Regions from separate parts of the Fusibacter sp. A1 genome, predicted to be linked through region 3. Evidence: riboswitches for the same ligand, from Rfam matches in the RefSeq annotation. Region 3 holds a riboswitch; each other region holds the start of a gene.
What was found. A riboswitch is a leader RNA that binds a small molecule or an ion and turns the genes downstream of it on or off. The one in region 3 is predicted to bind cobalamin.
Positions count from the first base shown of each region.

Region 1: linked by a shared signal. The riboswitch ahead of DWB64_RS05410 (ABC transporter substrate-binding protein) and the one ahead of DWB64_RS14685 (Card1-like endonuclease domain-containing protein) in region 3 are both predicted to bind cobalamin.
Region 2: linked by a shared signal. The riboswitch ahead of cobT (nicotinate-nucleotide--dimethylbenzimidazole phosphoribosyltransferase) and the one ahead of DWB64_RS14685 (Card1-like endonuclease domain-containing protein) in region 3 are both predicted to bind cobalamin.
Region 4: linked by a shared signal. The riboswitch ahead of DWB64_RS00140 (cobalt-precorrin-8 methylmutase) and the one ahead of DWB64_RS14685 (Card1-like endonuclease domain-containing protein) in region 3 are both predicted to bind cobalamin.

Region 1 covers NZ_QQWI01000003.1:307,732-309,936, reverse strand. Annotated here, with positions in the region: gene DWB64_RS05415 (helix-turn-helix transcriptional regulator) at 1-157, opposite strand, end outside; cobalamin riboswitch at 807-973, shown strand; gene DWB64_RS05410 (ABC transporter substrate-binding protein) at 1,051-2,025, shown strand; gene DWB64_RS05405 (iron ABC transporter permease) at 2,121-2,205, shown strand, end outside.
Region 2 covers NZ_QQWI01000003.1:109,071-111,275, reverse strand. Annotated here, with positions in the region: gene DWB64_RS04535 (MGMT family protein) at 308-661, shown strand; cobalamin riboswitch at 669-840, shown strand; gene cobT (nicotinate-nucleotide--dimethylbenzimidazole phosphoribosyltransferase) at 931-1,980, shown strand.
Region 3 covers NZ_QQWI01000010.1:95,642-97,846, reverse strand. Annotated here, with positions in the region: gene sdaAB (L-serine ammonia-lyase, iron-sulfur-dependent subunit beta) at 1-24, opposite strand, end outside; gene DWB64_RS14685 (Card1-like endonuclease domain-containing protein) at 34-1,188, opposite strand; cobalamin riboswitch at 1,431-1,604, opposite strand; gene DWB64_RS14680 (histidine phosphatase family protein) at 1,667-2,205, opposite strand, start outside.
Region 4 covers NZ_QQWI01000001.1:23,247-25,451, forward strand. Annotated here, with positions in the region: gene cbiD (cobalt-precorrin-5B (C(1))-methyltransferase CbiD) at 1-272, opposite strand, end outside; gene DWB64_RS00140 (cobalt-precorrin-8 methylmutase) at 274-915, opposite strand; cobalamin riboswitch at 1,041-1,222, opposite strand; gene asrA (anaerobic sulfite reductase subunit AsrA) at 1,461-2,205, shown strand, end outside.

The sequences.
Region 1 (2,205 bases), on a different contig from region 3:
GTCTCAGGTGTTGTGATATGTTTGATTGTTCAAGTTCCAAGTCTTTTTGGATCTCACAGACGCATTGTTGCGAGTTTATCCACAGAAACTTTAGGATATTCAATCTTGTCTCATGCCCGATCGCCTTATAGACTTGGATGATTGTTTCTTTTGTCATGTCGACCTCCATTTCTATATTAGAATATTATCATATACTTATGTTTCGCGCCACACTTTTTATGCATTTTCATTTTAGTTTTTTTTTCTAGAGTATTGACATCGGTATTTTGTTATGCGTGTATATTCTGAAAAATGAGAATTAACAGGCATGTGGATAAGCTGTGTATAAACGAAGTGAGGGTATTAGCGATGGAGCGATAGATTGATGTAATTGCAAGGGCGAAAATACGTTCTATTTACGAAAGTTTCTGTGAAATGTGTGTGGATAACATGTGGATACTAAGGATAACATTTAAGCGGCGGTCGATTACATCTTGTCGATCCCAAATGCGGGGTGAGTCAATTATGCAAACAGAATTTTATACACTCCTATGCATAAATATGTTTCATTATGAAGAAATGGACTTAGTTTATGAATTTTCGCACATGAAAAACGGGCAATTTACCCTATAAGTTACTCACAATTTCTGTGGGTAACTTGTGGACAATGTGTACAAAAATGAGTGCAATCGGCTTTATAGAGCCCTTTATTATGTGGATAGCTAATAAAATGTATAAAAACTAACCCTATGCACGGAGAACTCAAGTGAATCTGTGCTAAAAAACGTTTGCTTTATCTGTGCAGTCTCTATATACTGATAGTGAACTTAATAACATGAAATATTGGTGCATATGCTTAATAGGGAAGCTGGTTCAAGTCCAGCGCGGTCCCGCCACTGTAACACGGAGTCAACTACGACCACTGGGAAGCCGGGAAGGGTAGAAATGATGATGATGTGAAGTCAGGAGACCTGCCGATATTTGTTGATAATCACGAGGAATGATGAGTCACGATTGAAATTAATCGCGTCATTTTTTGTGCGGTTATTTTTTTATTTCCAGGAGGATAAGATGAAAAAGATAAGTATTTTAATGATGTGCGTGATGCTGATGGCAGCGTTGTTCACAGGGTGTACACAAGAAGTGGAAACTACGGAGACCGATATCGGTCAGCAGACAACTGAAAACGTGGCGGTCGAATCGGCAAATGAGGAAAAGACTGCTGAAGCTACTGTTTATCCACTGACAATAGTCGATGGGGAAGATAGGGAAGTAGTACTAGAGAAAGAACCGATGAGAATCGTCTCACTTGCTCCATCGGTGACTGAAACGCTGTATGCTGTCGGTGCTGGAGACAAACTCGTTGGAAGAACGGATTACTGTCTGTATCCTCAAGAAACGACAGAAGTGCCTTCTGTCGGCACGATCAGAGAACCTAATGTGGAATCAATCGTCGCTCTTGAACCGGATGTGGTTATCGTAGCGAGTCTGTTTAAAGAAGAAGTGCTGATTCAACTTGAGGCACTTGATATTAAAGTGTTCGTATTAAAAGCCCAAGAGAGTTTTGAAGGAGTATATGAAACTACCCTTAACGCAGGTCTGATCACAAACCACAAGGCGGATGCCGAGGCAGTGATCGATTCGATGCGTGCGGATGTAAAACTTGTAACGGATGTTCTGGACGGCGTGGAAGCCAAATCAGTCTACTATGTTGTCGGTTTCGGTGAAAGCGATTATACTGCGACAGGTGATACCTTCATCAACGACATGCTTACGATGGCTGGCGGCGATAATATCGCTAAAGACGGCGAGCACTGGGTATATAGTTTAGAGAAGCTCGTTGAACATAATCCAGAGGTGGTTCTGGTCTCTGACAAATATGACTCCTTGGCTGGTTTTTCAACTCATGAGAATTATCAGGTGTTGGATGCTGTAAAAGAAGGTAGAGTGCTTGAAATCGACAGCGACCTGCTTAGCATCCAGGGCCCAAGAATTGCGCAAGGACTAAAAGCGATTGCAGAATTGTTGCATCCGGAATTATTTTAGGTGACTAGGGGACAAATCTGTCCCTTTTTCCTGTTTATTGGATAGTATCAGACGTACTGCAAGTATAAGTTTATTGGATGTGGAGAGTGGCGGTTATGACTTTTTATGAAAAACGAAGAGGGATCTATTTGATCTGTGCTATCGGTATCCTTGCGATGGTGCTGTTAGCGGTATTCTCTG
Region 2 (2,205 bases), on a different contig from region 3:
CACGCCCGAAGGGCATATCATTCGCTTTTTATTATTTCTTTTATTTTTTCTTCTATTATTTCTTTTATTTTATTTCTTCCTATTATAATAGTCCTTATCCATCAACTTCCTTCTCAGTGATAACCATTTGCAATTGATTGTGATAGCGTGTAGAATAAAGATGGAAAGTGTTGTTCACAGACTGTCCGATCCGTCAACAAAATGCGTTGACTTACATCGCCAAGAACAGACTGTCCGATCCGTCAACAAAAGACGTTGACTTACATCGCCAAGAACACACTACGTTCTTGGTAAAGAGAGGTATACTATGGCTCAGATGAGTTTTTATGATAAGGTGATTGCGGTTATTATGTCTATTCCTAAGGGGAATGTCATGACTTACGGGCAAGTGGCTGCGGCGGCAGGAAACCCGAAGGCTGCTAGGTTTGTAAGTGGGGCTATGAGGCGCTATCAAGATTCGGATCTGCCTTGGCATAGGGTCCTCAACAGCTCGGGGCATATTTCCCTGCCTACCTATGAGGGTTATGAGCTTCAGAAATCGCTGCTTCTGATGGAGGGTGTGGTGATGAGCGATAAGGACCGCGTCAATTTGAATGTCTATGCCTATAGGGGACCCTTCCATCATGTGGTGGATCCAGAAGATGACTTGCCACTTAAGTAAAAACAGATTATAATATAGGGGTATCGGTGCCCGTAAGGGAGAATAGGGAATGAGGTTTAAATCCTCAGCGAACCCATCACTGTAATGTGGAACGACTTATCACAGCCACTGCGTAAGCGGGAAGGCATAAGTCGTGTTGAAGCTAAGCCAGGAGACCTGCCATACATGCTTAATTTGGATGACGGTAAAGTCCAGGTTCTTTTTGTCAAAGAAGAATCTGGGCTTTTTTTATGTCGAAAAGCCTAGTGAAGGTACGAAAGGGGATTACGATGAGTAAATTGAATGACGCGTTAAATGCAATCAAGGAAGTGGACTCGAAATGGTCGGACACAGCACAGACAAGGGTCGATAATCTGATAAAACCTGTTGGAAGCATGGGAAAACTTGAGTCGTACTATGTGCAACTCAGTGCCATCAATCAGACGCTTTCACCACTTGTCGATAAAAGGGCGATTCTTGTATTTAGCGGTGACCATGGTGTGATCGATGAAAATGTAGCGGTGTGCCCTCAAGATGTGACGCTGAAGCAGACGCTGAATTTCGTCAGAGGATATACCGGGGTCTGTGCGCTTGCGAAACAGGCTAAAGCTAAACTTATACCTGTTGATGTAGGTGTCAATGCGACTATTGAAATGCCAGGAATCATCAATAAGAAAATTGCATTTGGAACGAAAAATCTAAGAATAGAACCTGCGATGACGCGCGAGCAAGCGATTCGTGCGATAGAGGTAGGTATTGAAACTGCCGTCGATGCGATTGACGAAGGGTATAATATATTGGCGACCGGTGAAATGGGAATATGCAACACAACACCTAGCGCTGCGATTCTGTCTGTCTTTGGAAATGTAGATCCTGAACAGGTGACAGGCATGGGAGCCAACCTTGACGACGAACGGGTGAAGCACAAGATCAATGTAGTCAGAGATGCGATAAGGAACAACAATCCGGATGTAAACGATCCGATCGATGTGCTTGCCAAGGTGGGTGGATTTGAACTTGGTGCGATGTGTGGAGCCTTTATCGGTGCGGCCTCTAAAGGGGTACCGATTGTGGTCGACGGATTCATCGCGACGGTATCAGCACTGGTCGCTGTTCGTTTGAACCCGAAGGTCAAGGAGTATTTGATTCCTTCGCATAAAAGCAAGGAAAAAGGGGCGAAATTCGCTTCTGAACTCTTAGGTGTCGACCCTCCGCTGGATTTGGATATGAGACTTGGTGAAGGTACAGGTGGAGCATTGATGTTCAACATTCTAGAAGCCGCCTGCTTTATGGGGATAGAGATGATCACTTTTGATGAAGCTGGAATCGGAGTTGTTTAAGAAGAGAGTTGCGTTTTTCAAAACATATGGTTATAAGACTGAAGCTGTGCTGGTGCACAGCTTTATTCATTTGTGTAAGTAAGTCAATTCTCAGAATCTTCATTTTTCTCTTGCAATGTATCTCTTAAGTAAGTATGATATTGGTGATAATATATAAAAGGATATTACTTCTTTAGGTATAATTGCTTAAAGTTTGGGTATGTTAACTGTATAAAAGTTACAACA
Region 3 (2,205 bases):
AATATCAAATAAACTTTTTGGCATAAGGCCTCCTTAAATCATGATGTCGATATCTAAAAACAGTCGTTCGATCTGTCTTCTGAATCCCATCGGATTTCCTTCATATAATAAGACGTATACGCCCATCTCTCTTGCTCTTTCTATTACAGTATCTTTCCTTGGAGCGTCGGTGACAACCAACACTTTCTTAACATTCGCTCCACCGATACGCTGCGCATATACACTTAGCTCATTGAGCGTGTTCACATCGTAGTTGGACGAATCCTTGCAAGAAAAGCAGAACAGTCTGGAGTGATAAGACACCAACACGTCCACTTCGTTTTTCACGACATCACCGCCGCTATCCCACGAGAAGGAAACACCCGTTTCGATATCCGTCACATCGTCCACAAGCTGTATCGTCTTGTAGGTGAAGGTTTCTAACCACGACCCCGTGATAAAGAGGAACTGCTTATGCTCAGGACTTTTGAACTTTAAAATCAGATTTCCGTCCTTGGATTTTTTCGTTTTGACATAGCCGATACTTTTCATGAAGGTTTTCAGCCATTTAAACTGCAGATACTCGCTCTTATCAAGATTACTGAGTACCGCCTCGATCTCACCCTTGTTCTCCTCATGATGGTTGAACACATCGGGTCTACCCAGGATCCTTTTGATCCTCTTCCATCTGCTCTGATTTTCGGCGATAAAGTCTGTCAGCAGCCTGATCAGCGGATCTTCATTGAAGATGGTCGTTTTTCGTAAGATGTCCCCACCGGCGATATCGATATAGTCGGATACTTCGATTCCTTCGATGTCAGACTTAACCACATTGCATTTAGATCCGTCAAACTCCAGAATGCTGTCTCTACTAAGATCGGTATAAAAAGACCTTACACCGGCAAGTTCAGAGGCTTTGGTCGCGATAATGGATAAAAGGCTGTTCGAACTGGCAAGATGGACACCATCCAGCATGGGATATGACTTGAATATTTCTGTCATCACAGGAATCGTAACCTCTTCGATATACTTTACCTCAATGTTGACCGTCGGAAAGTCGTTGATGATATAATCCGCAAAATCTTCATAATACCCAGCATGCAGTCCTCTGATCGTCGAAAGATACACGATGGAATGTGGCTGAAACGCTTTTGTGAACATGATGTTCTCATCGTTGAATTTGTCTTCTAAATAAAATACAGTTCTCATAAGTCCCCCAAGTAATTACTTTTTATCACCTTATTATAGCAAAGAAAACTGAAAAGGTACGCTAAAGGTTAGGGTCTCAAAAAAAAATCCCCGACAGTCATGTCGAGGATCGAAGCAGATTCTTCAAGTTATTCGATAAAGGTTAAATCAAAGCATTTAAAGCATTACTAAATATAAAAACCCTGTTACCTAAAGGCAACAGGGAAATTAACTGAATAGTCTCCACTGCCTTCCCTCCGAAGGTGTATTAGTACATGTCTGGCAGGTTTCCTGGCTCGGTGGTCAAACCTACTACCCACCTTCCCGCGTCAGCAGTGGCAATGGGGTTCGTAACACCTTACAGTAGCGGGGGCTGCTGAGGATTTAAACCTCATTCCCTATTATCCCTTTCGGGCACCTAGACTGTCTTATGATTTAGTTCTAACTTATACTACCACAACATATAGTGGTTTGTAAACGTTATAAAATAATTTTAACACTAATCAAACATCAATTCTTCCAAATGACTATGGTCGTTCATCGTAAGCACCTTCCATTTTCCGGCCTTGTCACGTTCAAGGACAGAGACGCTTGTGTTGGTGATATGAAAGTTTGATCGCTTTTCGATCGAAAGCCCAAGAATATGCGTCACCATCGATTTGATCACACCGCCGTGGGTGACCACCAGCACATTCTTCAAGTCGGTATCTTCGATATCATCAATGAAACGCATCGCCCTGTCGATCACATCCTCATAGGTTTCGCCTCCATGGATGTTCGCCATTTTCTTTTCCCTGTTCATATCATCCATCAGACCACGATGCTTCTTCTTGACATCCGACCAAGTCAGCCCTTCCCACGATCCTAGATGGATTTCTTGAAGGTTGGGGTGTTTGTTCAGTGTAAGGTCGTGGTTTCTTGTGATGATTTCGGCAGTCTGAATCGCCCTGCTCTGCGGGCTTGTATAGGCGCTGTCAAAAGGGATATGCTTAAGTCGCTTTGCACAAAGATGGGCTTGTCTCAGACCAAACAGGTTAA
Region 4 (2,205 bases), on a different contig from region 3:
CTCACCGTGGCCTCTATCGCCAGTCCGTGGGTGACATCGATATCGTCTCCGCCATCTTTAATGGCGATTCCCTTGATGGTCTGCTGGTCCACAGCTACCGTTTGGACATCGATGCTTAACGTGCTGCCGGCAGGTAATCTCACCTCAACCGACGCTTCAACCACACCGTATACAAGCCTTCTTGCCGCCGCAACTGCGGCAGCTGTCGCTGTCGTGCCCGTCGTATAACCCATTCTCAACGCCTTTCCGTCCACATTTACCGTTCCAAGCATCTTAATCTCTTCTCAGGTGATAAAGCATCGCGTTGACAATCGCCGCTGCGACATTCGAACCACCTTTTCTTCCAAGTGCTGTGATATGGGGTAGATTTGACGCGTGCAGCTCATCCTTCGATTCCGCGGCACCTACAAAACCGACAGGAACTCCTACGACACCCACCAGTTCATCACTGCGCTCGTCATAGTGTTCCATGATTCTAAATAGTGCTGTAGGTGCGTTTCCGATGACAAAGAGTTTTTGACCAGGCAAGTCGAAAGCCAGATCTACTGCCGCCATGGATCTTGTCATATTGCCTTTCTCAGCAAGCTTGAAAGTCCTTTCATCGGCTATGAGACACTTGATGTCGCAGCCTAAGGCATGAAGCGTCCTCTTGTTGATACCGGATAGGACCATTGTCGTATCCGTATAGATGGTAAGACCGCCCTTAAGTCCTTCTAAGATCCTATCAATCACCCCGTCGCTGATTCTGATATTCTTGAAGTAGTCGAAATCCGCTGCGGTATGGATGGCACGCTTCACGATCTGTTCGTGGACCTCACTTTCAAAAGAAACTTTGCCGAACATGTCTGTGAGTTCCTGCGATATTATCTCAAAGCTTCCGTTTTCAATGCCCATGGGGCTCTTTATGTAAGTCATCTCCCTATCCTTTCAACGTGTTTTTGCGTTTTTTCCACTATAAAAACAACATAAAAAAACCAGTCCGAAGTGGACTGGTTGTAATCACAAAAATGTGCTTAAACAGCCAACCTCCCTCCGAAGTCGCATGAATCTTTACATTAGGCAGGTCTCCTGGCTCAGGTATCATTCTACTAGCCTGCCTTCCCGGTGTTAACCAGTGGCACGTTTCGGCGTTCGTCTTCCTTTACAGTAGCGGGGGCTGCTGAGGCTTTTACCTCATTCCCTTTTCACATCATCTCTGATGACCTAATGTTCGTATTTAATTTTCCTTTTAATCAATTCCAATGATAAGTGAGATGCTCCTTAAATGCAAGACCTATTCCATTTTTTGATAGGATTCCATGAAAATCCATCATGACCTTGTCATGCCTGTTCTCCATTCACCCTTTGACTTTGTCTTTTTTTTATTTTGGTAACCTGGGTTACGGATAACTTTAACCGTAAGGGGTACAATTGATACGATATTAACAAATCGTCGACCTTTCGACATGAGGAGGCTATCCATGGCATACCAGCTGTCACACGAAATGTTTGATCGCTATCTTGCTGCGCTGAGTGCGACACATCGCGTGTTCGCGCCTGTAGTGAAGGCGAACAAGAACAAACTGGCCGATCTTGACCTGATTACCTATGATGAGGTCAGCGGAGCTGATCAGATCATTTGGAGCGAGAAAAGCTATTTTTCACCAAAAGAGATTTTTTATCCTATTCGAGAGACACTATTCAGATTTGTAGGAAAAGAGGCATTCGTACCAGAAGTCGATCAAAAGCCCATGCTCATTCTTCTTAGGCCTTGCGACCTGAACGGAATAGACCGTTTGGACCAGATTTTCTTCAACAACGGAGTCAGCAAGGATTTTTACTATGAAAGAAGACGCAAACTGGTAAAATTCGCTGTGATCGAATGTACAGAAGGCTTTGATAGCTGTTTCTGCGTGAGTATGGGAACAAACAAGGTAGATTCCTATGACATGGCGCTTAAGTACAGCGGTGATTCCATCACCCTAGACATAAAAGATGAGACACTTGTTCCTGATGGATACTCCTTTGGAGCGAATGAGGATTTTGAACTCGATTTTGTCAAAAGCAATAAGACAAAAGTCGAACTACCCGATTTTGAAGGTGTCGATCTGAACCAAGTGTTCGGTCACGAGATGTGGAAGGAATATACCTCAAGATGCATCGCATGCGGCAGATGCAACACGTCGTGCATCACTTGTAGCTGCTTTACCATGCAGGATGTCTTTA